2 regions of the Pseudoalteromonas sp. Of11M-6 genome follow, and region 2 is predicted to be linked to the other one. Evidence: predicted binding sites of a transcription regulator. Region 2 holds the regulator's gene; the other holds the start of a gene.
What was found. Region 2 encodes NrdR, which represses ribonucleotide reductase genes. Its sites were predicted from a motif close to AAACACNANATNTNGTGTTT; they were not measured.

Region 1 (15,907 bases), on a different contig from region 2:
ATCGACAAGATGGCCAATTGGGCGCTCTTCCATTCGTGGCTCACCAATCAGTTCATAATCACCGGGTATAGCTGCAAGCACTGCTGTTAATGGGCGATATGCTGTACCAGCATTGCCTAAAAATAGCGGCTCAACGGGGGTGTGAAAGTTGCCACCATTTCCTTTGACCAGTGCCACCGTATTATCGTCTTCTAACGTTACTTCAACGCCTAACTGGGATAGCGCACCTAACATATGGCGGATGTCATCGCTATCCAATAAGTTCGTCACTTTTGTCGTGCCTTCGCACAATGCTGCAAGCAACAAAATACGATTTGATAAGCTTTTAGAGCCAGGTAGCGTCACACTGCCACTGACTTTAGTAATAGGCTTGAGGGTCAATTGTTCCATCAACTGTTCTCCCGTGCGAATTTATCCATAAATGCAACTAACGCTTTGATCCCTTCAATTGGCATGGCGTTGTATATACTAGCTCGCATACCGCCAACAAAACGGTGGCCTTCAAGTGCAATTAAACCGTTTTGTTCTGCCTCTGCCAAGAATTTAGCATTTAGGCTGTCATCATTTAACCAAAATGGTACGTTCATCAATGAGCGACAATGTTTTGCAACTTTGTTTGAATAGAAGTTAGAGCCATCGATGTAATCGTATAAAATGGCTGCTTTTTCTTGATTGTGCGCTTCCATAGCTTTAACACCACCAATGCTTTCAAGATACTTGAATACCTCAAACGCAAGATACCATGCAAATGTCGGTGGTGTGTTGTACATGCTTTGCTGATCAGCCTCAATGGCGTAATCAAGGATAGCAGGTCTTGGCAGCCCTTCACGCTTCAATAACGTCTTACGTACAATGGCGATACTGAGACCCGAAGGACCGATATTTTTTTGCGCACCAGCATAGATCAAATCAAAGTCATCGACGTTAATTTCACGAGATAAAATATTGGAAGACATGTCCGCTACAATTGGTGCGGTTGCATGCTTTGGAACGTCAAATATTTCAATACCATCGATGGTTTCGTTTGGACAATAGTGAATATATGAAGCGTTTTCTGGTAGCTTCCACTCAGAGACAGGTAAAATATCGAATTGACCATTTTCGTCAGTACGAATATTAATCGCATGCGTTTGCGTGAATTTTTCACCTTCTTTCGTCGCACCGGTAGACCAGATCCCGTTCTCGATATATACGCCAGGTACACCATCAACATGTAGATTTAGCGGTACAGCTGCAAAGTGGCCTCGGCCACCACCATGCATAAACAGGACTTCAAATTCATCAGAGATGTTCATCAAACGACGTAAGCTGGCTTCACACTGCTTCGCCATCTCCAAGTAAGGCGCTGAACGATGGCTAACTTCCATCACCGACACGCCTAAATTTTGCCAATCTAAAAATTCTTTTTGCGCTTTTTTCATAACTTCAACAGGTAACATCGCAGGACCCGCGCAAAAATTATAAACCGTCATATTTTTCCTCATTCCAAATAATCTAGATCATCCAAAGAATAGCGTTATTCTCATGACTTTTTGGATGAACAGTGGGCTGCCCGACTAAAACGTCGGATTGTTGGTAGCCTTAATTTATCAGGCTTCAGGCTCTTGTCATAGAGGAACAGATTGAAAAAATTGACAGAAAGAAAAAAAGCGACCGAAGTCGCTTTTTTTTTGGATAGGGTTTTTTATTCCTCTGCGTCAGGTTCCGCAGCCGGTGTTGCTTCACCTTCAAACTCTGCAACATCACCTTCAGGCAACGCTTCCACTTCAATTTCTTCGATGCGTTGAAGACCAACTACCTTTTCTTCTTCCATCGTACGGATCAGAATAACACCTTGGGTGTTACGGCCTACCGTAGAAACTTCGTTTACACGCGTTCTAACTAGCGTACCACGGTTTGAAATCAGCATGATTTCATCGTTGTCATCAACTTGAACCGCACCAACCACAGAACCATTTCTTTCAGTTACTTTGATTGACACAACACCTTGTGTTGCACGGCTCTTCGCTGGGTACTCTTCAAGCGGTGTACGCTTACCATAACCATTTTCAGTTACGGTCAAGATTGCACCATCGCCTTGTGGTACGATTAGTGATACCACTTTCACGTCATCTGGCATCTTGATACCACGAACACCTGTTGCTGTACGGCCCATCGGACGTAAAGCCAACATTTCTTCGCCAGTTTCAGGATCACGCTTCACTTCACCTGTTTCAGAATCTCGCTGCTTCTCGTTAAAGCGTACAACTTTACCATGCTCAGTAAATAGCATGATGTCATTTTCACCTGTGGTGATGTTAGCACCGATCAGGCTATCGCCTTCGTTCAAGTTGATAGCAATAATGCCACTTGCACGCTGACGGCTGTATGCAGTCAGCGGTGTTTTCTTAACGATACCACTTGCCGTCGCCATGACGATAAACTTATCTTCTTCGTATTCACGAACCGGTAAAATTGTCGTAATACGCTCATCAGCTTCGAGTGGTAACAAGTTAACAATTGGCTTTCCGCGCGCAGCACGTGATGCAAGCGGCAGCTGGTAAACTTTCAACCAATACAAGCGGCCAGAAGTGGAGAAACAAAGAATTGTATCGTGAGTATTTGCAACGAGTAGACGTTCGATAAAGTCTTCATCTTTCATCTTAGTTGCAGATCGCCCTTTACCACCACGACGCTGAGCTTCGTAATCGCTAAGAGGTTGATACTTCACATAGCCTTCGTGAGAAAGCGTCACTACAACGTCTTCTTCGTTGATCAAATCTTCTAAACTGATATCGTGCGCAGCAGCGGTGATCTCTGTGCGACGCTCATCACCATACGTTTCTTTGATTTCAACTAACTCATCGCGGATCACTTCCATCAAACGCTCTGGAGTAGAAAGGATGTACAGTAGCTCAGCGATAAGATCGAGTAGTTCTTTGTATTCTGCTAGAATTTTCTCGTGCTCAAGACCTGTTAATTTGTGTAGTCTTAAGTCTAGGATTGCTTGGGCTTGTTGCTCAGACAAATAGTACTGACCATCACGGATCCCTAATTCTTCCGCTAACCAATCTGGACGCGCAACATTTTCTTCGCCAGTGCGCTCAAGCATTGATTTAACGTTACCAAGATCCCAAGCTCGCGCAGTTAGCGCCGCTTTCGCTTCCGCTGGTGTTGGTGACTTACGAATAAGCTCAATGATTGGGTCAATGTTAGCTAGCGCAATTGCGAGGCCTTCAAGCGTGTGCGCTCGGTCTCTTGCCTTACGCAGGTCAAATACAGTACGACGCGTTACAACTTCACGACGGTGAATAATAAACGCATCAAGCATTTCTTTCAGGTTGAAACACTTAGGCTGGTTGTTGTCTAGTGCAACCATATTGATGCCAAACACAGTTTGTAGTTGTGTTTGAGCATATAGGTTGTTTAGTACAACCTCACCGACTTCACCACGTTTGATTTCAATAACAATACGCATACCGTCTTTGTCCGACTCGTCGCGTAGTGCACTGATCCCTTCAACCTTTTTGTCTTTAACAAGTTCAGCAATTTTTTCGATTAGTCTTGCTTTGTTAACTTGGTAAGGAATTTCATGAACGATGATGGTTTCTTTGTTTGTTTTCTCATCGACTTCGATTTCAGCTTTCGCGCGGATATAGATCTTACCACGGCCTGTTTTATAGGCTTGTTCGATGCCGTTTTTACCGCTAATGATGGCGGCAGTCGGGAAATCAGGACCCGGAATATAGTCGATTAACTCTTCAATGGTGATGTCTGGATTCTGGATCACAGCCAAACAGCCATTGATCACCTCAGTTAAGTTGTGAGGTGGAATATTGGTCGCCATACCAACCGCAATACCAGATGAACCATTCACCAATAAGTTAGGCACTTTAGTTGGTAACACATCTGGAATTTGCTCTGTACCATCGTAGTTTGGTACATAATCAACGGTTTCTTTTTCAAGGTCAGCAAGTAACTCGTGAGCGACTTTCGCCATACGTACTTCGGTATAACGCATCGCAGCTGCAGAGTCACCATCGACAGAACCAAAGTTACCTTGTCCATCTACGAGCATATAGCGTAGAGAGAAAGGCTGAGCCATACGTACAATAGTATCGTAAACCGCGCTATCACCATGCGGGTGATATTTACCGATTACGTCACCAACTACACGAGCTGACTTTTTATAAGGTTTGTTCCAGTCATTTTTAAGTTCATTCATCGCGAACAATACACGACGGTGAACAGGCTTTAGGCCGTCACGTACGTCAGGTAATGCACGACCTACGATTACACTCATTGCATAATCTAGGTATGAATTTTTTAATTCATCTTCGATATTGACTGGCAGGATTTCATTGGCGAGATCAGACATTTGACTCCACTTTCCTTCAGTGTCCACCCCTTTTGTGTCACACTACAACTTGTGTTGAGATGCTATCTGAATAGCAAATTGCTTTTTCTGCTGAAGCGCCAATTAAACGCACTTCAAAAAATAGCCGAATTGCCTCAGAGTATCAGCGGGGGCTTTGTTTATTATAAAATTCGTCAAGCATGCTAACACACTTTTTACCGTTTTACAGGTGCTATTTTTATCTAATCCCCTTTATAATGCGCTCAATTCGACGAGGAAGTTTTTTATGACCGAACATCAAAATGTAGACCCTAATGAAATCGCTAAATTTGAAGAAATAGCAGAGCGCTGGTGGGACCGAGAGGGAGAATTTAAACCATTACACGACATTAACCCGTTGAGGTTGGACTTTATTAACGATAAGTGTGAAGGCCTATTCGCAAAAACAGTATTGGATGTCGGTTGTGGTGGCGGGATTTTAACAGAAAGCATGGCTAAGCTGGGTGCAAATGCAACCGGTATCGATATGGGGCAAGAGCCGCTTAACGTCGCAAAGCTCCACGCATTAGAGGTCGGCGTTAACGTAGACTATCAAAAAGTGCCAGCGGAAGAATTCGCAGCCATGCACCAAGGTGAGTTCGATGTAGTAACTTGCATGGAAATGCTAGAACACGTACCAGACCCAGAATCCATTATTCGTTCAGTCGCACAGCTAGTTAAGCCCGGCGGTCATGTATTTTTTTCTACCTTAAACAAAACTACAAAAGCGTATTTACTGGCTATCGTCGCCGCAGAAAAACTGCTTAAAATGGTTCCTGAAGGCACGCATGAGCATGATAAATTTATTCGCCCTTCGACCTTAATTGATTGGGCTGAAAAATACGACCTCAAAGTTAGGGCGGCGACAGGGATTAACTACAACCCTATCGGCAAAACATTTACCTTAACTAAAGACGTTTCAGTTAACTACATTCTACATTTTGAGAAGCTGGCATGATTCAGGCGGTACTATTTGATTTAGACGGCACCTTGCTGGATACCAGTGATGACTTGGGAGCCGCACTAAACCACGTTTTAGCTGCTAATAAAATGCCTACTGTCGGCAAACAGGTTTATAGCAGTGCGATTTCAAACGGCGTAGCAGCGATGTTGCAAGTAGGATTTGGTGAGTCATTAAAGCACTACGACATTCAAATATTACGGCAGGGTGTACTCGACTACTACCTGGCGAATTTATCAGTACATTCCCAATGCTTTGCGCAAATTGGTGAGTTATTAGCGGCACTTTTAGAAAAAGAGATTCAGGTTGGGATCATGACGAACAAACCTGAGTTTTTAACACTTCCGCTACTAAAACAGATCCCTGAACTTGCAAAGATCGAGACAGTAGTATGCGGAGATACACTGGCGGTGGCCAAGCCTCATCCAGAACCTTTGCTATTAGTGGCGTCAAAATTGGGGATTTCGCCAGAGCAGTGTATTTATGTTGGCGATGCTGAGCGAGACATTATTGCTGCAAAATCCGCAAAAATGATTAGTGCAGCAGCAATGTGGGGATTCATTCCATCTGAATCCGAAGCTAAGTCTTGGCATGCGGATCTCTATCTTACTAACCCATTAGACACGTTATCGCATATTTAGTGTCGATAAAAAAATAAAACACCATATATTGTGTTTTTGCTATAATAGATACGAATTTGTGTAGAAAAAAATCAGTTAGAATTTTTTTTTATTTTTGCTGAAAAGCATCATCTTTTTGTTGATTTTTCTTTGTGGGCAGATAAGTGGATTGTCATAGGTTAGTGGATACTTACATAAATAAATTATCCCAAACTTATCCACAATTCTGCCCGAGTTGTTCTCTTGCAAATTCACGTCAACCCCACTATCTTGTGATCCCTAGCCACTAGGGCACCATATATAGTGGTGGTTTGCTAAACAATTTTATATTCGTGCGATATCTAAAGCGCGTTCCTAAGGAATACAGGCACATAACATGAACCAACAGCTATCTGTATGCAAAAGAAACGGTCGCAAAGAACCGTTAGATCTAGATAAGATCCATCGTGTCATTACATGGGCGGCAGAAGGCCTAGATAACGTCTCAGTTTCTCAGGTTGAATTAAAGTCACACATCCAGTTTTATGACGGTATTCGTACTGGTGATATCCACGAAACGATTATTAAAGCTGCAGCCGATCTGATCTCAAAAGAGTCTCCAGATTATCAGTATCTAGCCGCTCGTTTGGCTATTTTCCACTTGCGTAAGAAAGCCTATGGCTGTTTTGAGCCGCCGCACTTACACGACCATGTGGTAAAGCTGGTTGAAGACAAGCGCTATGATCAGCACCTTCTCACTGACTACACAAAAGCAGAGTTTGATGAGCTAAACAGCTACATCGACCATAGCCGAGATATGAACTTCAGCTATGCAGCCGTTAAGCAGTTGGAAGGTAAGTACCTTGTACAAAATCGCGTAACGGGTGAGATCTATGAAAGTGCGCAGTTCTTATATGTTCTTGTTGCTGCAAGCCTGTTTGCAAACTACCCGAAAGAAACGCGTCTAGATTACATTAAGCGATTCTACGATGCGGTTTCAACATTCAAGATTTCATTACCAACGCCAATAATGGCTGGTGTTCGTACGCCGACACGTCAGTTTAGCTCATGCGTACTGATTGAATGTGCTGATAGCCTAGATTCAATCAACGCGACTTCTTCTGCGATTGTAAAATACGTCAGTCAGCGTGCCGGTATTGGTATTAACGCAGGCCGTATTCGTGCACTTGGTAGCCCAATCAGAAATGGGGAAGCGTACCACACTGGATGTATTCCGTTTTATAAGCACTTCCAAACGGCTGTTAAAAGCTGTTCTCAAGGCGGTGTACGTGGTGGCGCGGCGACCCTATTCTACCCGCTTTGGCATCTTGAAGTTGAAAACCTATTAGTACTGAAAAATAACCGTGGTGTTGAAGAGAACCGCGTACGCCATTTAGATTATGGCGTGCAGTTCAACAAAACCATGTATAGCCGCCTAATTAAAGACGACTATATTACGCTATTTAGTCCGTCAGATGTGCCAGGCCTTTACGACGCATTCTTTGAAGATCAAGATAAATTCGAAGAACTGTATGTTAAGTACGAGCAAGATGAGTCTATTCGTAAGAAACGCATTAAGGCGATTGAATTATTCTCAATGTTTGCGCAAGAACGTGCGAGCACCGGTCGTATTTATCTACAAAACGTTGACCACTGTAATACACACAGCCCGTTTGACTCTAAGGTTGCACCGATCCGCCAGTCAAACCTATGTCTTGAAATTGCACTACCAACGAAGCCGTTAAGCCATGTAAATGACCCTGAAGGTGAAATTGCACTTTGCACGCTTTCAGCGTTTAACTTAGGTGCTATCAAGTCTTTAGATGAGCTAGAAGAGTTAGCAGAGCTTGCGGTTCGCGCACTTGATAACCTATTAGACTATCAAGACTATCCTGTTCCTGCTGCGTACAATGCAACGATGGGACGCCGTACACTGGGTATCGGTGTGATTAACTTTGCTTATTATCTTGCAAAGAATGGTGTTAAGTACTCAGACGGTAGTGCTAACGGCCTAACACACAGAACATTTGAAGCGATCCAATACTATCTGATGAAAGCATCGAATGAACTGGCAAAAGAACGCGGCGCTTGTCCTAAGTTTAACGAGACGACCTACTCACAAGGTATCATGCCAATAGATACCTATAAGCGTGACCTTGATAAAGTCTGTGAAGAGCCATTACGCCTTGACTGGGATGCGTTAAGAGCAAGTATCCAAGAACACGGTATGCGTAACTCAACGTTGTCAGCCTTGATGCCATCTGAAACATCATCGCAAATTTCAAACGCGACAAACGGTATTGAACCACCTCGTGGTCATATCAGTGTTAAAGCAAGTAAAGATGGTATCTTGAAGCAAGTTGTACCTGAGTACGATCGCCTCAAGAACAACTATGAACTACTTTGGGATATTCCATCTAACGATGGTTACCTTGCGCTGGTTGGTATTATGCAGAAGTTCATCGATCAAACTATCTCTGCAAATACCAATTATGATCCAAGTAAGTTTGAAGCAGGTAAAGTTCCTATGAAGCTATTGCTAAAAGACTTACTCACCGCATACAAACTTGGTGTTAAAACACTTTATTACCATAACACCCGCGACGGTGCTTCTGATGCTCAAGATGAGATGAAACCAGAAGCAGAAGACGATGGTTGTGAAGGCGGCGCTTGTAAGATATAACTTTTTATGCGGGTGGTCATCACCCGCTTTTTTAGGTATTGAGTAACACATTTATGGCATATTCTACGTTTAGCAGAAATCATAACGACCAATTAAAAGAACCGATGTTTTTCGGACAAACTGTTAATGTATCTCGCTACGACCAACAGAAGTTCCCTATTTTCGAAAAGCTAATTGAAAAGCAATTATCGTTTTTCTGGCGTCCAGAAGAAGTAGACGTAAGTAAGGATAGATTGGACTTTCAGGCACTTCCTGAGCACGAAAGACATATCTTTTTGAGCAACCTAAAATATCAAACATTGCTAGACAGTGTGCAAGGTCGCTCTCCAAACGTTGCGCTTTTGCCGATCGTCTCCATCCCTGAGCTTGAAACTTGGATCGAAACTTGGGCATTTAGTGAAACTATTCACAGTCGCTCTTATACTCACATTATTCGTAATGTAACGCAAAACCCTGAGTTAATCTTTGATGACATCGTGGGCAATGACAAAATTGTTGAACGTGCGGATGCAGTGACCAAGTATTATGACGAACTGATTGAAAAGGTAAGCCTTTATAATCAATACGGTGAAGGCAAGCATGAAATTAACGGCACAACGGTCGTCATAAACTTGTTTGAACTGAAAAAGCTTCTGTACCTTTGCATCATGTCAGTAAACATCTTAGAAGCTATTCGCTTCTACGTGAGTTTTGCCTGCTCGTTTGCTTTTGCTGAGCGAGAGCTTATGGAAGGTAATGCAAAGATCATCAAGCTAATTGCTCGTGATGAAGCGCTTCATTTGTCTGGCACACAGCACATGCTGAATATCATGCAAGAAGGCAAAGATGACCCTGAAATGTCTATCGTGGCAGCACAATGCCGTGACGAAGCGATTAAGATGTTTGTTGAAGCAGCTGAGCAAGAAAAAGAATGGGCTGAGTATCTGTTTAAAGACGGTTCAATGATTGGACTAAACAAAGATATTTTGTGTCAATACGTTGAGTACATCACAAATATTCGTATGTCAGCGGTTGGTTTACCAACGCAATTTGAGACCAAATCGAATCCTATTCCGTGGATCAACGCTTGGCTTGTTTCTGACAATGTTCAGGTTGCACCACAGGAAGCTGAGATCAGCTCATATCTTGTTGGACAAATCGACTCTGAAGTCGATGCCTCTGACTTTGGCGATTTCGACCTGTAATGGTTGAAAAGCCATCCTTCCTAATTCAGGTTGAGAATATTGAGGAGCCACTGGAATATGTGGCTTCTTCGTCTTCGATACTCGAAACCCTTGAAGCAGCAAATATTGAAGTCCCCTATCAATGCCGCGAGGGTTTTTGCGGTGCTTGCCGCGCCAAGCTCATTGAAGGACAAACACAGTACGCGAACGAGCCACTTGCTTTTGTGAGAGATGGGGAAATTTTATTGTGCTGTAGCAGACCCACAAGCCATATTAAAATAGAGTTGCCGTAAATAACCAAAATCCGCGACATAACAACTTGTTCTCTAGCAGCCGTTATCCCGAGTTTAGGTTAACTAGTGCGTTAAATCAGCTTGGTAATTTGAGTACGAATGTAGTGTTCACTATCAGTAACACTCATCGCCCCATTTTCAAAAATCACGTCCCAATGTAAACTTCGCGTCAGCATTTCACACAATTCAACCACAAAGTCCGTGGGAATACTAAACACAGAGAAAGATCCAATAAACTGTAATTGCGCTCGACGCTCTTCAAACCATTGCTCACCGTCAGCACACAACACTACAACCTTAGCATAAAGCTTTTCATACTTGAGTATCTCATCGACCTCTAAGGTACCAATAAACAAAGCGACTTCAACCTGGTCGTTGTCGTCTTCTAGCCATACGTCCGGCCAATGTTTTTTCTCCGCCTTGCTCCACTTTGCCGGCTTATCAAAAGACAGTGCGCATATCCCAAGTAATTTCATAGCAAAGTGCTCACTACTTTCTTTTGACAACATGGCGGTGGTAAATGCTTCTTCATGGTGGCTATGGTGAAATAAGTCAGCAACCTTAATCCTTGCCTTGAAGACAAATGGCTTGTTCATTACGTTGTGCTCACTTTGACTTGTTCCTTAACTATAGTTGTAATTCTAATTTCAACAATAACTAAGTTATAGTATAACGTTATTGATCCTCCAAATTTGTAGTGTTATATTATCACTCTATTAGCCGAATAGGCTCACTCGTTCAATACATAATCTAACTCGTGGTAATAAAATATGTTTAAGCAGTCTCTTATCGCCAGCGCATTAATTTCAATAATCGGGGCAGCGCCAGCTTATGCTGCACAACTAACAGGTAAAGTTGTTGACGCAAACAATCAACCACTTAGTAATGTAACCATCCATCTTCATGGCAAAAGCAAGTCAGTTAAATCAGATAAGAATGGCCAATTTACCATTGAAATAGATGCTGATTCTCAATTACACGTTACTAAGCCTAATTATCTTGATAAACGTGTAGATGTAGATGAAGCCCAAGGATTTGTTCGAGTCGAACTAAAACCAACATCTGTAGAGAGCATTGTTGTTTACTCTTCGGCCCTACATAAAAATAGTATGGAAATGACCTCTCCGGTCAGTGTATTAAGTGGGGATGAGCTAAAAAACCGTGCCAAACCAACACTGGGTGAAACACTAAAAGGCCAACCAGGGATCAATGCTAGTTACTTTGGTCCGGTGAGTTCAAGCCCTATCATCCGTGGTTTAGATGGTCCTCGGGTTAAAATCACGCAAAACGGGTTAGACAGTAGCGATGCCTCGCGCGTTGGCCCAGATCACGCCAACACTAATGACTCGCTGGCTGCGCAGCAAATTGAAGTGCTAAGAGGTCCTGCAACCCTACTTTACGGCTCAGGTGCAATCGGTGGTGTGGTTAATGTTGTTGATAATCGTATTCCGACAGACGTGATCGATAGCCTTCAGGGCGCTGCCGACTATAGCCATGACACCAACTCAAATACCAATACCTTTGCGGTATTATTAGAATCCGGCTTTGACGGATTTAACTTCCATTTCGATGGCGTTAAGCGTAAAGGTGGTGATTATGAAACCCCTAATTTCGCGCTTCCACACGACGAACATGAAGAACACGAGCATGAACATGAAGGCGAAGATCATGCCCACGAAGCAGAAGAGCATAAAACAGAGTACGCCAATCGCGTCGACAATACCTTTATCGATTCTGAGCAATTTAACTTAGGTACAAGTTACGTTGGCGATCATCTGACCGTTGGTTTCTCTTATGGCCGTGTTGATACGGACTATGGCATTCCTGCTCACTCTCATATTGGTCATGACCATGATCACGAGCATGAAGAGGAAGGGCATGACCACGAAGAAGAATCCGTATTTGCTCGAGTAAAACAAGACCGTTGGCAAGGGCTTGTAAATTATGCAGTACACAGTGACTGGCTTGAATCTGTTGGCCTACGTGTCGGCTACACCGATTACGAACACGCTGAAATTGAAGATGGAAACATAGGTACTGTATTTGAAAATGATACAACTGAGTTACGCTTAACGGCAGAGCACCGCTTAGGAGAGTGGCACGGCACTGTTGGTTATCATTTCTCCGACAGCGATTACGCCGCAAACGGTGCAGAAGCTTTCACGCCATCGACCAATACCAAAACGCACGCACTTTATATCCTTGAAGAACGTCGTTTTGGAGACTTCACTCTTGAGTTAGGTGCTCGTATTGAAGACTACCAGTTATCAAGCAAAGGCAATCAACTGGAAGCGTACGAAGAAGATCATGACCATGAAGGTGAACACGACCATGATCACGACCATGGTGGTAACTTAGATAATGGGTTTATTTCTTATGACCTGGAAATGACCAATCTAAGCTTGTCTATTGGTGGCGTGTACGACTTTGCTGAAGGCCAAAACGTCGCTGTTTCGCTGTCTCGCTCGGAGCGCGCACCATTAACCGCCGAATTGCTTTCAAATGGCATTCATATCGCAACCAGCACCTATGAACTAGGGCTTGGTTATGAGCTAGAAGGTGATCATTTACACTTTGAGCCGCAAGATATCGAACAAGAAACATCAAACAACCTAGACATTAGCTTTAGAAAGTTCTCAGGTAACTTTGGCTATACCGTTAATTTCTTCTATAACGACATCGAAAACTTCTACTATCAGGCATTAACAGACTATATCTATAGTCCAGAGCACGGTTTAGAAGTGGCGGATCATGCACATGAAGGCGCTGTTCCGGTGTTTAAGTTTGAAAGCAGTGATGCCAAGCTATACGGCCTTGAGTTTGATGCCCATTACAAACTAAGCAACTTTGCACGCGTCAAAGTGTTTGGTGACTCGCTGACAGCGAAGTTAGATAACGACGAATATTTACCACGTATTCCAAGCAACAAGCTAGGTCTCGATTACGAACACAGTTACGAGAACCTAACAGCTAACTTCACGGTGACACATTACTTCAAGCAAGACAACATCGCGAGCTATGAAAGTGAAACTAAGGGCTATACGTTAGTGGATATGTCGTTTAACTATGACTTTGAGTTTATGGGCAGTGACATGGTTGGTTATGTTAACCTTGATAACCTAACAGATGAGCTAGGCTTTGTGCATAGCTCGTTTATCAAAGAGCAAGCCCCTCTTCCAGGTCGTAATATCAAGCTTGGTATCAGAGGCTACTTTTAATACCGATTCCTTTCTTTTATAGAAGCCAAAAAGCTACCTCTTGTGGGTAGCTTTTTTATTTGGATTATTTATATTTTACTACTTCTTATACTCAACGTGATGAAGTTCTCAAAGTTGGTAGCGTCTAAAATATCAAGCGTGAACCTATGGCTATTCACCCAACGAGATAATATCCAATCAATGTTAGGATCTTTCAAATCACGCAGTGCAAGGATAAAGTCGCCTGTTGATGCTCCGCTTTTAACATGTGCTGCATAAAAAGTACGTAGTAAATGATTAAACCTTTCCTCTCCTAGCTCATGATGCAAAAGCGCAAAAAATAGCGCCCCTACCGAATAGGCATTAAGCCCAGCTTTTCCATACTCTTCAAACGCAGTCGTTAAATATTTAGGCTGTTTAACGAACTGGTTTTTTGCTCGTTTTAGTACGTTTGTCATATGCGAGCTTAAAGACACCCTTTTATTCAGCCGTGAATCCGTTAAATATTCTAAAAAGGTAGCCTTACCTTCATTCCAGCGTGGTGAGTAGCTTTCATTCGAACGTGGGTCCCATAGATGACTCAGTTCGTGATACAAACGAGTTACCTCCACAAACCCCTCGCTGTCTTGAATAATTGCGGTAACATCAGCTTGAGCACCAAACCCCTTTGGGATCTCTATAAAGCTAAACTCACCAGTGCTTTGACGTTGACCAAACCAACTTTCATACAATGTTATGGTTTGTTTTGCCTTTTCCATATAGTCAGTTGCATATTTATTTCCCGGTAACGTAAATAGCTTAAAGCCATGCCCTTTTGTCACGGTATATGGTGCGACCATGAAGTCCATTCTCCATGAGGGTTTCTGGTTTTTGTATGAATAAACCTTTCGTCCTTGATCGGTTTCTGTTACGCCTAGTAAAATTCCACCATTTGCTACTACTAAGCCGCTATCCACTTCGATGCTAGCGGTGTAGTTATACAGCTTCTGCCAAAAGCGTGACGCGCGATTGACCCTATCATCAGGCACTGTGATGAGCGGATAAGCATATGCGTCCATACGAATAATAGAAAACAAAGGGGTGATGTCATCTTTAATATAAGCCATCCCAGTTTCTACATACCCCTTTATATGGCCAGAATAATTAACAGTAAAAGTTGTTTGTTGATCGGGTTGGAGCGCCTCAGATAACGATAATTTAATATAATTAGACTGAAATAGTGAGTCATCAATATTACTTACTACTCCTTGTGTATAGTTGAGGGACTTACCCGCTTCCGAAGTGATATCGACAACACTAAGCAAGCGATAAAGTCTTAATGGGATTACTCTAGTTGGTGTTGTTCCTTGATTTTTAACCGTTATCGTTGCGCTGCCAGATAGATTGCTTGTTTGTGTATGTATGTTGAGATTGAGATGATAGTTGGTTGCAAATGTTTCTATTTTTTCAATGCTGGGGAGCTCGCTTGCTGAAGCAGAAATGCAGCTTAGCCACAAAAAAATACGTAGCAAATACATCGTCTATCCTTAATATTATTTTGTTGTTTTAACAAAAATAGAGCGGAAGGCATGTTTTTACTACCATATTTTTTTGTATCATTGTTTTAGATCAAAAAACAAAATCTGTTAATCACTAAACCTGCTAGGTTCTCGTACCAAAGATTTTGTCACCGGCATCACCAAGCCCAGGGACTATATATCCTTTCTCATTTAAGTGGCTATCTAATGCTGCCGTGTATATTTCAACGTCAGGATGCGCTTCTTCCACCAACTTTACTCCCTCAGGCGCAGCTACCAGCACAATCGCTCTGATCTCTTTTGAACCGGCTTTTTTTAGCATGTCGATAGTGGCAATCAGTGAGCCACCCGTTGCCAGCATTGGATCAATAACCAAAGCGAGTCTAGCATCGATATTACCCACCAACTTCTCAAAATAAGGCACAGGCTCAAATGTTTCTTCGTTACGCTGTAAACCCACAACACTGACTTTAGCTGCTGGGATCAGCTGCAGTATGCCATCTAGCATTCCCAAACCAGCTCTTAAGATTGGCACTAAGGTGATCTTTTTGCCTGTCAGCCTTTTAACTGTTAACTCGTTACCGTCCCAAGCAGAGATGACCTGATCGCTCAACGTCAAATCTTTTGTTGCTTCGTAAGTGAGTAAGTTGCCAACTTCTGAGACAATTTCGCGAAAGTTTTTGGTTGATATCCCCTGCTCTCGCAAGAGTCCAAGTTTATGCTGAACTAATGGGTGATCAATTACATGTAGTGCCATGGCTGCGTATCCTTATAAACTGCTAAAGAAATCTTCTGGTTTATGCCTTACTGGCTTTGTACACTGCACCGTAGGCGTACCTAAATAAAGATAGCCAACGATCTCATCTTTTTCATCGAGACCAAGTTGCTTTTTCACTTCAGGGCTCTGGGCAAAGTAACCCGTTCGCCACACACCAGACAACCCCTGTGCAAAAGCGGCTTGCTGCATAGCAAGTACACTACAACCGGCACTTTGAATTTGCTCAATACGAGGCACTTTTGGATGTTCTTGATAAGGAGATACTGCGATGATCAACATAGGCGCGCGCTCTGGTAGCTCTCTCGCTCTATCTATCACCCGCTGCTCTTGCAGCTCTTTCA
Region 2 (15,907 bases):
GCTGTCGGCTCCCGGTGGCATGACAGATCAGCTCGTTGAGCTTGCTGATCTGGCTGGACGAGGAGAAGCGTTTGACTCCCTGTGGCAGTCATTTACTTCCCGCAGCCAAGGCTTATACGATGAAGTACAAGCGGTGTACGGTGGTGTTGTAGGCTGGCCTGACTTTGAATTACTTAAGGATAAATTAGATGGGGCCAAGTTACTGGGACATTGCCCAGATCAAGCAAGAGCCTATGTTATTAGTTTTGGCGAACGCATTAGCGTTGCGCTGATGGACACTATGCTGCAATCAGACTCCGTGGCGCTTAGTGCTGACGCTTGTGTAAAAACGCAGGGCGGGTATCTCGATGCTGAAGTTGACCTTAAGCTAAGTAAAGTATGTTTTGCAGAGTTAGTGCGTGCCCAAGCGTCGCGTTTTTATATCATGGCAGGATTTACGGGAAGCAATGAAGCGGGCGAGCTGACAACGCTTGGTCGCAATGGGTCTGACTACTCTGCAGCTGTCGCAGCTGCGTGTCTTGAAGCTGAAATCTGCCAAATCTGGACTGACGTTGATGGCGTTTACAGTGCAGATCCTCGTCTGATAAAGAAAGCGACGAAGGTCGACGTGCTATCTTATAAAGAAGCCATGGAGCTATCTTATTTTGGCGCCAAAGTGCTGCACCCAAAAACCATTTTACCTTGCGCCAAAGCAGATGTGCCTTGTGAAATTAAAAATACGCATGACCCAGAAGTGCCGGGTTCTCTGATTTGTGCTCAAGGCGGTGGCGAGGCTCCAGTAAAAGCGCTTTCGAGTCTTGATAAACTGGCTATGTTGACCGTGGCAGGACCTGGAATGAAAGGCAAGGTTGGCATGGCTGCTCGGGTCTTTTCTGCACTGGCAGCAGATAACGTATCCATCGTACTTATTACGCAATCTTCTTGTGAATTCAGCATCAGTTTCTGTGTCCATGAGCAAGACTTAACACTTGCGCTGGTTGCGCTTGAACAGGCATTTGAGCTTGAAACGCAAGCAGGATTAATCGACCCAATTGAAGTGCAACGTAACCTTGCTATCGTTACTTTGGTTGGCGACAACATGAAAGCGCACAAAGGTCTTGCGGCCAAATTCTTTGCGTCACTTGCACAGGCTCAGGTGAATATTGTTGCCATCGCGCAGGACTCAACGGAGAGTTCTATTTCGGCGGTGGTTGACGGTGAACTTTGCCAAGATGCAGTAAAAGTGTGCCACGAAAACTTCTTCACGCACGTGCCATCCATCGATGTATTCTTGATTGGCTGCGGTCTAGTGGGTCAAGAATTAATGAAGCAGTTTCATAAGCAGCAAGCATGGCTTGAAAAACGCAATATCCGTTTGAACCTCTATGGCATTGCAAACTCAAGTAAGTGTTACTTAGACCCTGAAGGCGTTCCGTTTGATAACTGGGAATTGGCGCTTGAGAAAGCGGAGTCGGGCTTTGATTTACAACAGGTTAGCCAGTTTGTTAGACAAAATCATTTAATTAACCCTGTGATTGTCGATTGTAGTGCGGCTCAGTTTGTTGCCGATGGCTATTTAGACTTTCTTAACGCGGGCTTTCATGTCGTTGCGGCTAATAAAAAAGCCAATACTGGCAGCTATGAGTATTATCAGTCACTGCAGCAGGCTGCACTAGCTAAACGCCGTCACTTTCTATACGAAACCAACGTTGGCGCCGGACTCCCTGTATTAGACAACCTTAAATTGCTGTTTGGCGCAGGAGATGAATTGCTTTCATTCAGTGGTATTTTGTCTGGCTCGCTATCGTATATTTTTGGCGTATTGTCGGATGGTTTATCGCTATCGGAAGCGACAGAGAAAGCCAAACAAAGCGGTTTTACAGAGCCAGATCCGCGCGATGACTTATCTGGTACGGATGTCGCACGTAAGCTGCTTATCATTGCCCGTGAATCGGGACTGCCGTTGGAACTCAGTGATATTGAAGTTGAATCAGTATTACCTGAAGGGTTTGCTGAGGGCGCCAGTGTTGATGAATTTATGGCGCAATTACCGCAATTAGATGATGCTTTCGCAGCGCGTATTGCGGCGGCCAAAGCACAAGGCCAAGTGCTACGCTATGTCGGTTCAATTGTTGACGGTAAATGCCGCGTTGGCATTGAAGCGGTAGATAAAGAGCACGCTTTGTACGATATTCGTGACGGTGAAAACGCACTGGCTATTTTGAGCCAATATTATCAACCAAAGCCTTTTGTGATCAGAGGTTATGGCGCGGGCGCAGAGGTAACCTCTGCAGGCGTATTTGCTGATATCCTAAAAACGCTGTCGAGGTAGGAGCTATGAAAACATTTTATGCACCAGCGTCAATGGGGAATTTTTGTGTTGGCTTTGATGCCCTTGGCGCCGCACTCCAGCCTATTGATGGCAGTTTACTGGGTGATCAGGTCAGCGTTGAAGCCGCAGAGCGTGATACGTTCAACTGTATTGGCCCATATGCTGAAAAGCTCTCCGCTGATCCTAAAGACAATTTAGCGTTTCAGTGTTTACAGCACTTCAAACAGCATGTGGCACCCAACATGCCGGCGGTTGCCATGACCTTGTATAAAGGCCTTCCTGTTGGTTCAGGTCTAGGCTCTAGCGCTTGCTCTGTGGTTGCCGCTTTTGCTGCACTCAATGATTTTGCCAATACGCAATTAAGCCAAGAGGCGCTTATTGAATTAATGGCCGACTTTGAAGCTAAGGTCAGTGGTGGTCGTCACTACGACAACATCACGCCCTGCTACCTTGGTGGGCTACAACTGACAGCAGACTGCATTCCAAGTAAAGCAATCAGCGTTGCGCATGATGAAAGCTGGTTTTATGTTATTGCATATCCTGGCTTTGCCTTGAATACAGCGAAAGCAAGGCAAGCACTACCACAGCAGTTTTCTTTGCATGATACGGTGGAGTTTGCCCAGCGACTGTCGGGCTTTTGTTTATTGATGCAGTCAGGTCAATTTGACAAAGCACTGTCGATGATGAAAGACAGCATTGCCGAAGAAGCGAGAGCGCCACTCATTGCTGGCTTTAACGAAGCAAAAGACGCGCTACCAGCCCTAGGTGCCGAGCTGGTAAGTATTTCAGGGGCAGGGCCCACGCTATTTGCTATTTGTAAGTCTGAGCAACAGGCAAATGCAGTGCAGCAATGGTTGCAACAAAATTACATTAATGAAGCGGGTTTTAGCCATATTTGCCGATTAGATGCGCTTGGCACAAGAGAATTAAAGGATCAAAAGTAATGAAATTAGTGAATTTAAAAGACGAACAGCAGGTTGTTTCATTTGTTGAAGCGGTAAAAATTGGTTTAGGTCGTAACCAAGGAGTTTTTTTTCCTCCTACATTTGAGCGTATTGCAGATGTTGATGCACTACTTGAATTACCTTTTGCAGAGCGCAGTGCCAAGGTATTACATCACCTTATTGGTGATGAACTACCACAAGATACCCTCGATGCGATGGTAAAGCGCGCCTTTAATTTCCCTGCTAAATTAGTCGAAGTTGCTAAAAATCAGCATTGTTTAGAGCTTTTTCATGGGCCAACATTGGCGTTTAAAGACTTTGGCGGCCGCTTTATGGCGGAATGCATTAGTATGTTTAATCAAGGTGAGCGCGTGACTATCCTCACCGCAACAAGTGGTGACACGGGCGCCGCCGTTGCCCATGCATTTTACGAAAAAGAAAATGTCGATGTGGTGATCCTTTATCCTCATGGCAAAATTTCGCTTGCCCAACAAAAGCTGTTTACAACACTTGGGAAAAACATTCATTGTTATGCTGTAGATGGTAGCTTTGATGACTGCCAAGCGATGGTAAAGTCTGCATTCCTTGATGACGAAGTAAAGCAAAAGCTTGGTCTTAATTCGGCAAACTCCATCAACATCAGTCGTTTAGTGGCGCAAGTGTGTTATTACTTTGAAGCGCTAGCGCAATTACCTAAATCGCAGCGTGATAAAGTACATGTTTCAGTGCCAAGTGGTAACTTCGGCAACGTCTGTGCAGCAATGATTGCGGCGGCGATTGGATTACCTATTGCTAAGTTAAGTGCCACGACAAACCAAAATGATACTGTGCCCCGTTACATTGCCTCGGGTGAGTGGCAACCAAACGACACTTTAGAGTCACTCTCTAATGCGATGGACGTGAGTAAACCTAATAACTGGCCTCGTGTTGAAATCATGCTAGAAAGAGGAGATTTTAACAAACATGACTTTTATTCACGTTCGGTGACGGAAGCGCGAACTCAGACAGTAATGCAAGAATTACATGATAAAGGTTACTTGGCTGAGCCGCACACTGCGATAGCCTACGAGGGATTAGCACTGGACTCTCAAGCGGATGAAACCGGAATTTTCCTTGCCACTGCGCATCCTGCGAAGTTTAAGGAATCTGTAGAAGGTGTTTTAAATCAGCAGCTTGATATGCCGAAACCGTTGGCCGATGCATTGCAAAAACCATGTTTGGCAGAGCCGCTTAATGCAGATTATGATGCTTTGAAGGCAGCAATGTTAGCAAAACTCAACTAAATCAGAGAGCCTATCTGAGTGGGTAGAACGGCCACTCAGATAAGGTCAATTTCAAGACTATATTAGCTTTTCAAATACAACTTAGGTTGTCTTATTTAAAATATTAATGTTTAAATAAAAAAATATCATCGCGATAGGGGTGTGAAATAAATTCAATCCCTGCTTAAATATGCCCATGCTGATTTCATAGGCAAACTCGTTATCTTGTGATGCTAGATTGTCTTTAAAAATACCCTTACGTTTACCTAGGAGAAACCATGTTAGAACGTAACATGAATATTGCAGATTTTGACCCAGAACTATTTGCAGCGATTGAAGCAGAAACTTCACGTCAAGAAGAGCACATCGAGCTTATCGCTTCTGAGAACTACTGTAGCCCACGTGTACTTGAAGCGCAGGGTTCTCAGCTAACAAACAAGTATGCTGAAGGTTACCCAGGTAAGCGTTACTATGGCGGTTGTGAGCACGTTGACGTGGTTGAGCAGCTCGCGATTGACCGTGCCAATGCGCTATTTGGTTCGACTTACGCAAACGTTCAGCCTCACGCTGGCTCACAAGCAAATGCGGCGGTATTCCAAGCGCTACTTCAGCCACATGACACTGTGCTAGGTATGAGCCTTGCTCACGGTGGTCACTTAACGCACGGTTCACACGTAAACTTCTCTGGTAAAACGTACAATGCTATCCAGTACGGTCTAAACGAAGAAACTGGTGAAATCGATTACGCGCAAGTTGAAGCGTTAGCACTTGAGCACAAGCCAAAAATGATCATCGGTGGTTTCTCTGCGTACTCAGGTATCGTTGACTGGGCTAAGTTCCGCGAAATCGCTGATAAAGTAGGCGCTTACCTACTTGTTGATATGGCGCACGTTGCAGGTCTTGTTGCCGCTGGTATATACCCAAGCCCAGTGCCTCATGCACACGTTGTAACAACAACAACGCACAAAACGCTAGCGGGTCCTCGTGGTGGTCTTATCATCTCTGCTTGTGATGATGAAGAAATCTATAAAAAGCTAAACTCTGCCGTATTCCCTGGTGGTCAAGGTGGTCCTCTATGTCACGTTATCGCTGCGAAAGCGGTTGCGTTCAAAGAAGCACTACAGCCAGAGTTCAAGTCATACCAAGAGCAAGTGGTTAAAAATGCACAAGCTATGGTTGCGGTACTTCAGGAGCGTGGTTATAAAGTGGTTTCTGGCAAAACTGAAAACCACCTGTTCCTACTTGATCTGATTGATAAAGACATCACAGGTAAAGATGCGGATGCAGCGCTTGGCCGTGCAAACATCACAGTAAACAAAAACTCTGTACCAAACGATCCACGTTCACCGTTCGTTACTTCTGGTCTTCGTATCGGTTCTCCTGCGATCACTCGTCGTGGCTTCAAAGAAGTTGAGTCGAAAGAGCTTGCTGGCTGGATCTGTGACGTACTAGACAACATCAATGATGAGTCTGTACAGGCACAAGTGAAAGAAAAAGTAAAAGCAATTTGCGCTAAATTACCTGTTTACGCATAATTTCGCTCACAAAAAAGCAGTTTTTTGTTATGATTAAGGCCGCATTCAAGCGGCCTTTTTTGTTTTTGAGTCAACGAGAGCGTCTATGCATTGTCCATTCTGTACAGCCAAAGATACCAAAGTGATAGATTCACGTTTGGTTGCTTCCGGCCACCAAGTCCGTCGCCGTCGTGAGTGTATTTTATGCCACGAACGTTTTACTACCTTCGAGGGCGCAGAGCTCTTAATGCCGCGCGTGATAAAGCAAGATGGTACTAGAGAGCCTTTCAATGAAGATAAGTTACTCAATGGCATGCACCGAGCGCTGGAAAAGCGTCCCGTCAGCACAGAACAAATAGAAGAAGTAGTACATCAGATTAAATCTCAAATTCGTGGTACTGGCGAACGTGAAGTACCAAGCGACATGATTGGCGAATGTATTATGGAAGCCCTTAAAAAGCTCGATAAAGTGGCTTATGTGCGATTTGCTTCAGTATATCGCTCTTTCGAAGATATTCGTGAGTTTGGTGAGGAAATTGCGAGGTTGGGGGATTGAGCCAGTTCACAGCGCAAGATCATGATTACATGAGCCGCGCCATCACGCTTGCAAAGCGCGGTAAATACACCACAACACCCAATCCAAACGTCGGCTGTGTGATCGTAAAAGACGGTGAAATAGTCGGCGAAGGCGCACACTTAAAAGCAGGTGAAGGCCATGCTGAAGTACATGCGCTTAAGCAAGCTGGAGCTAAAGCCGCTGGTGCAACTGCCTATGTAACGCTTGAGCCATGTAGTCACTATGGCAGAACGCCGCCGTGTGCTAAAGGTCTGATTGACGCAGGCGTCAGCAGAGTGGTTGCTGCCATGGTTGATCCCAACCCACAAGTTGCAGGGCGTGGATTGGCAATGTTAGAGGCCGCGGGAATTGCAACGGCTTTTGGTTTGCTAGAGCCACAAGCAAGGGCACTGAATACCGGATTCTTGAAGCGAATGGAGTATGGGTTGCCATTCGTGACTTGTAAGCTTGCCGCTTCTGTTGATGGTAAAACCGCATTAAACAATGGCCAGAGCAAGTGGATTACCTCAGCCGCAGCGCGCTTAGACGTACAGCGCCACCGCGCGCAGAGCTGTGTGGTCTTGACCGGAGCCGATACGGTTATGGTAGACAACGCCAGACTCAATGTTCGTGAAGAATTTTTGCAAGACACCGATTATCCTCAATCTGAGCTACGCCAACCGATACGTGCGATTATTGACTCACAAAATCGTCTGACACCAGATCTTGCGCTATTTACAACTGCATCTCCAGTGATTATTTTTCGCCGTACTATTGATAATTCAGTGCAATGGCCTCATTTCGTAGAGCAAATTGTCGTGCCTGAAATCAACGGTAAGCTCGACCTAAAAGCCGTTCTCAACAAGTTGGCTGAAAAGCACTGTAATTATGTTTGGCTAGAGGCCGGTGCCACCCTTGCGGGGGTAATGCATGAACAAGGGCTAATCGATGAATATATCATCTATTTGGCACCGAAAATAATTGGCGCTGGAAAAGGGCTGTTTAACACCTCACCACTGAGTGCGATGTCGCAAATACCTGAGTTAGTGTTTGGCGACGTTTGCCAAGTGGGGCCTGATCTCAAACTTATCGCGACTAAAGAGAAGTAAAATGTTTACAGGTATTATCGAAGCAACAGGAACATTAACTCAATTGCAGCTCAAGGGCGGCGATTTAATTGTTCGTGTGACCACGACATCTCTTGATATGAGCGATGTAAACTTGGGTGATAGTATTGCCACTAACGGGGTTTGCCTGACTGTAACTGAGAAGTTTCATGATGGCTTCAAAGCCGATGTTTCTAACGAAACCTTAAGTTTGACGCGTTTTGCCGAGTACCAACAAGGCCAAAAGGTAAATCTTGAAAAGGCACTGCAGCCGATTTCACGTCTAGGCGGTCATTTGGTGTCAGGTCATGTGGATGGTATTGCTGAAGTGGTTGAGATAACCGCTAATGCCAGAGCGACTGACTATTGGTTAGCTGCGCCGTCATCGCTAATGAAGTATATTCCGTATAAAGGTTCGGTTGCCATTGATGGTATCAGTTTGACGGTCAATGCCGTGGAACAAAATCGCTTTAAATTGACCATAGTGCCACACACGGCGCAAGAAACGACGATTGCAGGTTTTCAAGTCGGGTCAAAATTAAACCTAGAGGTTGACCAAATCGCCCGCTACCTCGAAAGACTAATTCAGGGTGAGCCAAGCGCTGCCAGCGAGTCCACTCTCACAACCAGTCTATTGGCGAAAGCTGGCTTTATAAAGTAGCCATAGACAAAGTAAAAATGGGAAAACTATGAGTTTAAATAGTGCTGAGGAAATCATCGCGGACATTAAAGCCGGTAAAATGGTTATTTTGATGGACGATGAAGACCGAGAAAATGAAGGTGATCTGATCATTGCAGCAGAGCACATTACACCAGATGCAATTAATTTCATGGCAACATATGGTCGCGGGTTAATCTGTTTGACCATGACACAGGAGCGCTGTGAGCAGCTGAACTTGCCACTAATGGTGAAAACCAATGGCGCTCAGTTCTCTACCAACTTTACTTTGTCTATTGAAGCTGCGAAAGGCGTAACGACAGGTATTTCAGCGGCAGATCGCGCCCGTACAGTACAAGCTGCAGTTGCCAAAGGTGCAGTACCTGAAGATATTGTACAACCAGGTCATATCTTCCCAATCATGGCGCAACCAGGCGGCGTTTTAACGCGTGCAGGCCATACTGAAGCCGGATGTGATTTAGCGCGTTTGGCGGGACTGGAGCCTGCATCTGTGATTGTTGAAATTCTCAATCCAGACGGCACTATGGCACGTCGCCCACAACTAGAAGTATTCGCAAAAGAACACGATATTAAAATCGGCACCATTGCTGATTTAATTGAGTATCGTAACTTAAACGAAACCACTATCGAAAAAGTAGCAGAGTGTAAACTGCCTACTGAGTTTGGTGAGTTTAATCTAGTGACGTACAAAGACACCATTGATAATCAACTGCATTATGCGATGGTAAAGGGCGAGATCAAATCGGAAGAAGCCAATTTAGTACGTGTGCATTTGCAAAGCACGTTTAACGATATTCTTCATTCAGATCGCAGCGCGGATAGAAGCTGGACACTGCAAAGTGCCATGAAGCACATCGCCGACAACGAAGGCGTATTAGTCATTCTTGGTAAGCAAGAACGCAGCGAAGAGATGGAAGCGCTGGTTAAGGCATTTGCTGCGGAAGATGCGGGTGAACAGGTGAACTACCGTAAATTCCAAGGTACTTCGCGTACCGTAGGTGTGGGGTCGCAAATTTTGGCTGATTTAGGCATTCAGAAAATGCGCCTAATGAGTCTACCTAAAAAATATCATGCACTGTCTGGTTTCCACTTAGAAGTGGTTGAATACGTCGAACCAAAATAATTCCAAAATGCCAAATTGATCGCAATCGCCTATATTCAGATAGTAGGCGATTGCCACATTACTGTGCTATCATGCGCCTCAATTTGGCAATTGCTCATACAGATTAGGAACATCTAATGAAAGTAATCGAAGGTAATAAATACGCTCCTGGCAAAAAATTTGCCATTGTCATTTCACGTTTTAACGATTTTATCGGTAGCAGCTTACTTGAAGGCGCTGTAGATGAATTAAAACGTACCGGTGGTGTTAGCGATGAAGACATCACGGTTGTATATGTACCGGGAGCGGTTGAACTACCACTAGCAGCAAAACGCGTTGCGATGAAAAAAGAGCACGACGCGATTATTGCGCTAGGTGTGATTATTCGTGGTGGTACACCACACTTCGATTTAGTTGCTAACGAGTCTAACAAAGGCTTAGCTAGCGTTTCATTAGATTATGATATCCCTGTCGCTTTTGGTGTACTTACTACTGAAAGCATTGAGCAAGCTATCGAGCGCGCGGGCACTAAAATGGGCAACAAAGGGGGAGAAGCCGCCCTTGGAGCTCTAGAAATGGTGAACGTGCTAGAGCAAATTTAAGAGGAATCTCAGTGAAACCAGCAGCTAGACGCAAAGCACGTGTACTTGCTTTACAAGCTATTTATTCTTGGCAGCTAAGTGGTAACCCAATTGCCGATATCGAACAGCAAATGCTGATCGAAAACGACGTAACGAAAGTCGATGTAGAATACTTCAAAGACTTAGCGCGTGGTGTTGTTGTTAACCAAAAGCAGCTAGACGAAGCAATTCGTCCGCATTTAGCTCGTCCACTCGAAGAATTGGATATGGTTGAGCTTGCCGTGTTACGTGTTAGTGCTTATGAGCTTAAATTCCGTGAAGATGTGCCATACAAAGTGGCTATCAACGAAGGTATTGAGTTAGCGAAAATGTTTGGCGCTGAAGAGAGCCACAAATTCGTTAACGGTGTACTAGACAAAGCGGTTAAGTTTATTCGCAAATAAGCTTTACTATAGGAATAGCCGGCCTTGGCCGGCTTTTTTGTGTATGAAAGAATTTGAGCTAATCAATCACTACTTTAAAGGCCGTGGCATTACTCGCCGAGATGTAGAGCTTGGGATCGGTGATGACTGCGCCTTGGTTTCAGTTCCTGCTGGCAATCAACTTGCGGTAACTACGGATACGCTAGTTGCGGGTGTGCACTTTTTTGAAGATATTCCACCTCGGGCACTAGGCCATCGGGTTATCGCTGTGAATCTTAGCGACTTAGCTGCTATGGGTGCAGAACCTACTTGGGTGTCACTTGGTTTAACGCTACCTAACGCTGACTTGGAGTGGTTAGAAGCCTTCACTGAGGGCATGCATGAAATTGCTGAGTATTATAACGTACAAGTAATAGGTGGCGATACAACGCAAGGTCCATTGACTATCACTGTATGTGCAAAAGGTATTGTACCAACTGGTAAAGCACTCAAGCGCTCAGGAGCACGGGTGGGTGATTGGATTTATGTAACAGGTCCACTTGGTGACGCAGGGCTTGCTATTGAAGCGCGAAAGCAGGGCTGGACACTTGAGCCAAAACATTACAAAGCGGCGCTTGAAAAGTTTCACTACCCAGCACCAAGGGTTGCTGCGGGCCAAGTTCTTAGGGGTCTTGCTACCTCTGCAATTGATATCTCAGACGGTCTACTCGCGGATCTTAAGCATATTTTACGTAGCTCGTTAGTTGGCGCTAAGATAAACGCCGATAAAGTTCCTCAATCTGATGCGCTGCGCTCAAGTCTTGATGAAGATGCACGCATGCGGCTCGCGCTCGGTTTTGGCGATGACTACGAGTTACTCTTCACGGTCAATGATAATAACAAAAATGCCGTGGAAACCAGATTGAAGCAATATGGTGTTGAGCCAGTTTGTATTGGCCAAATTACGGCTAATAATGGCGAAATTCAATTGCTCAAAAAAGGTCAACCTTACCAGCTCTCAGGGTTTGGTTTTGAGCATTTTAGCTAGGAGTTGGTTTGGCTAAGCAGTATGTATTTAATTTAAAGAAGCCGCATCAATTCTTTGCACTCGGGTTTGGTCTTGGTTTAGCGAAAAAAGCACCTGGTACTTTTGGCACCTTCGCCGCATTACCGTTTATTTTTGCAACCCAAGGCGCACCAATTTGGCTGCAATGTCTGGTTGCGATTGTCATGACGTTATTTGGGATCTGGGTGTGTGGTAAAACAGCAGACGATGTTAATGTTCATGACCACCCAGCCATTGTCTGGGATGAAGTGGCAGGTTTTTATATTACCATGATAGGGGCGGCGCTTAGCTGGCAGTCATTAATCGTTGGCTTTATTTTGTTCCGCTTTTTCGATATTTTGAAACCGGGTCCGATAAGATGGCTCGATAAACGTTTGCACGGTGGCTCGGGGATTATGCTAGATGATGTATTAGCTGGCATTTTTTCATTGATTTGCGTGCAAGCTTTGTTTAAAACTGGCATTTTAGTCTAACTGTGCTGATGTGATGGAATCGAGATGACAAGGCTATTGTTTTTCATTTTCACTTTGCTGCTACCAATTACGAGTTTTGCGGCGATAGATGATTACGTAGTTAAACAGTGGAATATCCAAAGTGGGTTACCGTCACAAAGCGTTAAGAGTGTCGTTCAAGACAATCAAGGCTACATTTGGCTCGGAACTCAGTTTGGCTTAAGTCGGTTTGATGGTCATCAATTCCAAAATTTCAACACCCAAAATACCGAGTTTTTAAATAGTAATGCCATTAATAAATTGGTGGTGGATCGATTTGGCATGCTCTGGGTTGGCACGCGTCGAGGATTGTTAAGACTCAATCCCCAAACCTTAGAAGCTCGGCGTTTCGATCTGCAGGGGCCTGTACGAGATATCTTGCAAGATGAAGATGGCGGGATCTGGATTGCTGCGAATGGTCTGTATTATGTTTCTGCGAAAAAGCTGACGTTAGCCGCCAATAACATCGAACAAAGTACGTTAGATGTGACTCAAATAAACCAAATCGTAGGTTCTGTGACTAAAATGGCGTTGGTGCCTGATGGTATTTGGCTAGTGAATGAACGTCACCTACTTAAAATCAGTGAATCAAGCAATCGCAACGGTGATGGCGTTAGGCTTGAGCTGGCGAGTAAGGTTTCACTACCTGAGCAGTTAGCGCAAACCATTATACATGACTTAGCTTGGGTCGATGGTAAGTTGTTCTTAGCATCAGAGTTGGGTGCGTATTTTCTAGATATTGACGAAGTACTACGCCGTTATCAAGATGCGGGTAACAATGCCGTATATAAGTTTCTAAATGATAAGGAAGGCGGGCTATGGGTCTCTACTTATGGTCGGCTGTTATATCGACAGAATAATGGTGTTTGGCAAGCTGTCGAGCCAATTCAGTTGGATCAAAGTATCTGGTTTGCAGATATCTTTATGGACAAAGATAATAATATCTGGCTTGCCAGTTTAAATGAAGGCTTGTGGCTGGCCCACTCAGGAAAAGTGGAGCGGCATCATATTGGTCCTAGAGTAAACCAAGCAATTTCAGCCATCACACAGGGGCCCTCTGGTCAGTTATGGGTAGCTAGTCGTGAGGGGCTTGGCATTATGGGATTGAATGATAGTTATCAACCCGTGCTAACTAGTGCGCAGTTAAATCGTTCCGTGATACACGACTTGGAGTTTATTGGCGAAAAACTCATTCTTGGGACAGACCGTGGTGCACTTATCTACGAAAATGGCACACTACAAAAATTAACTGAGCGAGAGCTCAGACAGAATCCAGTCTTTTCACTAAGCCCTTCAAACCGAGGGGGAATGTGGTTTGGTACAGGGAGAGGTTTGTATCGTCTTGATTACAAGGGGATAACGCCATTTGCCTACAACGCTTTTCTTGGTAGTCAATTTGTTACTTTTGTTGAGGATTTTCCGAGATATGGTTTTATCGGTACTAACAAAGGTGCGTATCGCTACAATGATAAAGGCATCGAAAAAATTGGTTCTCAAACGTCGTTGGATACCGCTTATATCACCAGTATTTTGCATTTGGATACTGTGACGACTTTAGTTGGCTCTCTCAACGATGGGTTATTCTATCGTACCTCAGACGGTGATTGGTATCAGCTTGATGCTTCAAATGGATTGCCTTACGGATCGATATTTTCTTTGCATTATGACAAGAGCAATCAGCTCATCTGGGTGAGCACAATGAAAGGGGTATATCGCATGCCCGTTGCGCAATTTGGTCACGTTATAGAGAGTTTGCAAGTTGAACAAGTAATAAGCCCATTCGATAGGCAGCTTGATGGCAGACCAAGCCAATGTTGTTCAGGCCTTGGGCATGATGCCGTGGTTGAAACCGAGTCAGCTATTTTTTACCCCAGCTTACAAGGCGTTGTTGAGATCCCTAAAAATGTCCAGCTTTTTGGCGGTGGGGATTTATTGCCAAGGCTAGAGTCATTGTCTACCCACGATAGAGTATTTAGTACAGAATCATTAAATCAAGTGATCCAGCTTGAAACATCGGAACGCGATTTAACTATCAATTATACAGCCATTGATTTTTATGCGCCTCATAGCATTGAGTTTAGATACAAACTAAATGGCCATGATACACAATGGCGGGATGCACAATCACGGCGTGAAGCCATTTACACCAATTTGCCTCCAGGCAACTTTACCTTTGTGTTAGAAGCTAAGCGCCAAGGACAAGATTGGGAAAAGGCTAAAGTGCTAAGCTTATCAATTGTACTACCTCGGCGCTTCGACGAAACGATTTACTTTAGATTGTTTATTACTTGTGCATTTATCTTTATGTTCTATCTGATTTTTTGGGTGTTTAGAGCACAAGAAAGAAGAAAGCAGGCCGCATTAGAGGCGTTAGTTGCAGAGCGTACAACGGAGCTTAGAAAGGCAAATGAAAAGCTAAATCAAGTTAATACACAACTTAAGCTGGTTAGTCATTCCGATGAGCTGACAGGCTTGCGAAGTCGTCGCTTTTTGTTTGATCAACTTCCTAAAGATGTTGAGCACTACCAGCGCAATGCTCAATCACTACAAGCCCAAAATAAGAGCCTAGTGCTCATGATCATGAATATCGATGACTTTAGTAAGATTAACGATTCTTATGGTCCTATTGGTGGCGACAGTTGCTTACAACAGTTAGCGACACTTTTAAATACCCGTACTCAAGGTTCAGACTATGTTGTTAGATGGAGTGGGGATGAATTCTTATTGTTATTGCGTGATTTCAGTCGAGATGACATTGAAGAGTATGTTAGTGATTTATGTAAAGCCATTGCTGAGACGGACTATCGACTTCCTAATGGAAAAACCACTAAGCTGACAGTTTCTATGGGGTGGTCTTATTACCCTCTACCACTACTCGGTGGCAAAGTGATTGGTTGGGAATCATCAGTGAATTTGGCTGATATTGCGCTGCATCAAGTTAAACAACGCGGTGGGGATGGTGCTGCAACAATTACTTTTGATGATCAGTTAGATGCTTTTGAGTTTGAACAAAGTGCGAATATAGAGTCTCAATTACAGTTATTACAAAGTAATGGGCTTGCTGAAATCAGTGTATGGATGAGGTAAAACTCATAGCAAAAAGGCTTCCAAATGGAAGCCTTTTTTAGGTTGAATGCAGACTCACGCAAGCCAAGCCTTAATTTGTTGACTGATGCCTTCGCTGTTTAAGCCCAGCTCGGCATGGATCTCAGTTTGTGAACCATGCTTAATAAACTCGTCAGGTAGACCAAGAAGTTTAATTGGTTTTTGATGGCCTTGAGCAATTAAATACTCGCTTACTGCGGAGCCTGCGCCACCGGCAATAGCATTATCTTCAAGTGTGACGAAGCGCTCGTGAGTTACAACCAACTCTTCGATAAGGGCGCAGTCTAAGGGTTTGACAAAACGCATATCTACAAGTGTGGCATTTAGCTCTTCGGCTACGGCTTGAGCGTTTTCAAGCAATGTACCAAAGCTTAAAATAGCCAGCTTTTCACCTTCTCTTACTACCTTGCCCTTACCAACTTCTATTGCGGTCATTTCCGTATCAATCTCGGCGCTTCCCGCACTACCTCTGGGGTATCTCACTGCTGCTGGCCTATCTAGGCGATGACCTGTGTAGAGCATTTGGCGGCACTCATTAAGGTCGCTTGGTGCCATGATCACCATATTCGGGATACAGCGCAAGAAACTTAAGTCGTATGCGCCTTGGTGCGTCTCACCATCCGCACCAACGACACCGGCACGGTCAATAGCGAACAACACTGGCAGATTTTGTAGTGCGACATCATGAATGAGTTGGTCGTATGCGCGTTGTAAGAAGCTAGAATAGATTGCAACCACTGGGTTGAGGTCTTCACAAGCAAAACCCGCTGCCAGTGTCACAGCATGTTG

Region 1: nrdA (class 1a ribonucleoside-diphosphate reductase subunit alpha) is a predicted target of NrdR. The motif match lies at 6,246-6,265, and genes of this name have one in related genera.

Annotation. Positions count from the first base shown of each region.
Region 1 covers NZ_JAKRFW010000015.1:1,488-17,394, reverse strand. Annotated here, with positions in the region: gene aroA (3-phosphoshikimate 1-carboxyvinyltransferase) at 1-390, opposite strand, end outside; gene serC (3-phosphoserine/phosphohydroxythreonine transaminase) at 390-1,472, opposite strand; gene gyrA (DNA gyrase subunit A) at 1,685-4,357, opposite strand; gene ubiG (bifunctional 2-polyprenyl-6-hydroxyphenol methylase/3-demethylubiquinol 3-O-methyltransferase UbiG) at 4,623-5,333, shown strand; gene MHN32_RS10000 (HAD-IA family hydrolase) at 5,330-5,977, shown strand; gene nrdA (class 1a ribonucleoside-diphosphate reductase subunit alpha) at 6,333-8,618, shown strand; gene nrdB (class Ia ribonucleoside-diphosphate reductase subunit beta) at 8,672-9,802, shown strand; gene yfaE (class I ribonucleotide reductase maintenance protein YfaE) at 9,802-10,074, shown strand; gene MHN32_RS09980 (YaeQ family protein) at 10,146-10,670, opposite strand; gene MHN32_RS09975 (TonB-dependent receptor) at 10,845-13,292, shown strand; gene MHN32_RS09970 (M1 family aminopeptidase) at 13,361-14,788, opposite strand; gene upp (uracil phosphoribosyltransferase) at 14,913-15,545, opposite strand; gene MHN32_RS09960 (NAD(P)H nitroreductase) at 15,558-15,907, opposite strand, start outside.
Region 2 covers NZ_JAKRFW010000008.1:186,176-202,082, forward strand. Annotated here, with positions in the region: gene thrA (bifunctional aspartate kinase/homoserine dehydrogenase I) at 1-2,311, shown strand, start outside; gene thrB (homoserine kinase) at 2,317-3,255, shown strand; gene thrC (threonine synthase) at 3,255-4,538, shown strand; gene glyA (serine hydroxymethyltransferase) at 4,796-6,052, shown strand; gene nrdR (transcriptional regulator NrdR) at 6,138-6,587, shown strand; gene ribD (bifunctional diaminohydroxyphosphoribosylaminopyrimidine deaminase/5-amino-6-(5-phosphoribosylamino)uracil reductase RibD) at 6,584-7,696, shown strand; gene MHN32_RS06305 (riboflavin synthase) at 7,698-8,354, shown strand; gene ribBA (bifunctional 3,4-dihydroxy-2-butanone-4-phosphate synthase/GTP cyclohydrolase II) at 8,383-9,495, shown strand; gene ribE (6,7-dimethyl-8-ribityllumazine synthase) at 9,612-10,076, shown strand; gene nusB (transcription antitermination factor NusB) at 10,088-10,498, shown strand; gene thiL (thiamine-phosphate kinase) at 10,542-11,504, shown strand; gene MHN32_RS06330 (phosphatidylglycerophosphatase A) at 11,513-11,995, shown strand; gene MHN32_RS06335 (ligand-binding sensor domain-containing diguanylate cyclase) at 12,020-15,100, shown strand; gene dxs (1-deoxy-D-xylulose-5-phosphate synthase) at 15,155-15,907, opposite strand, start outside.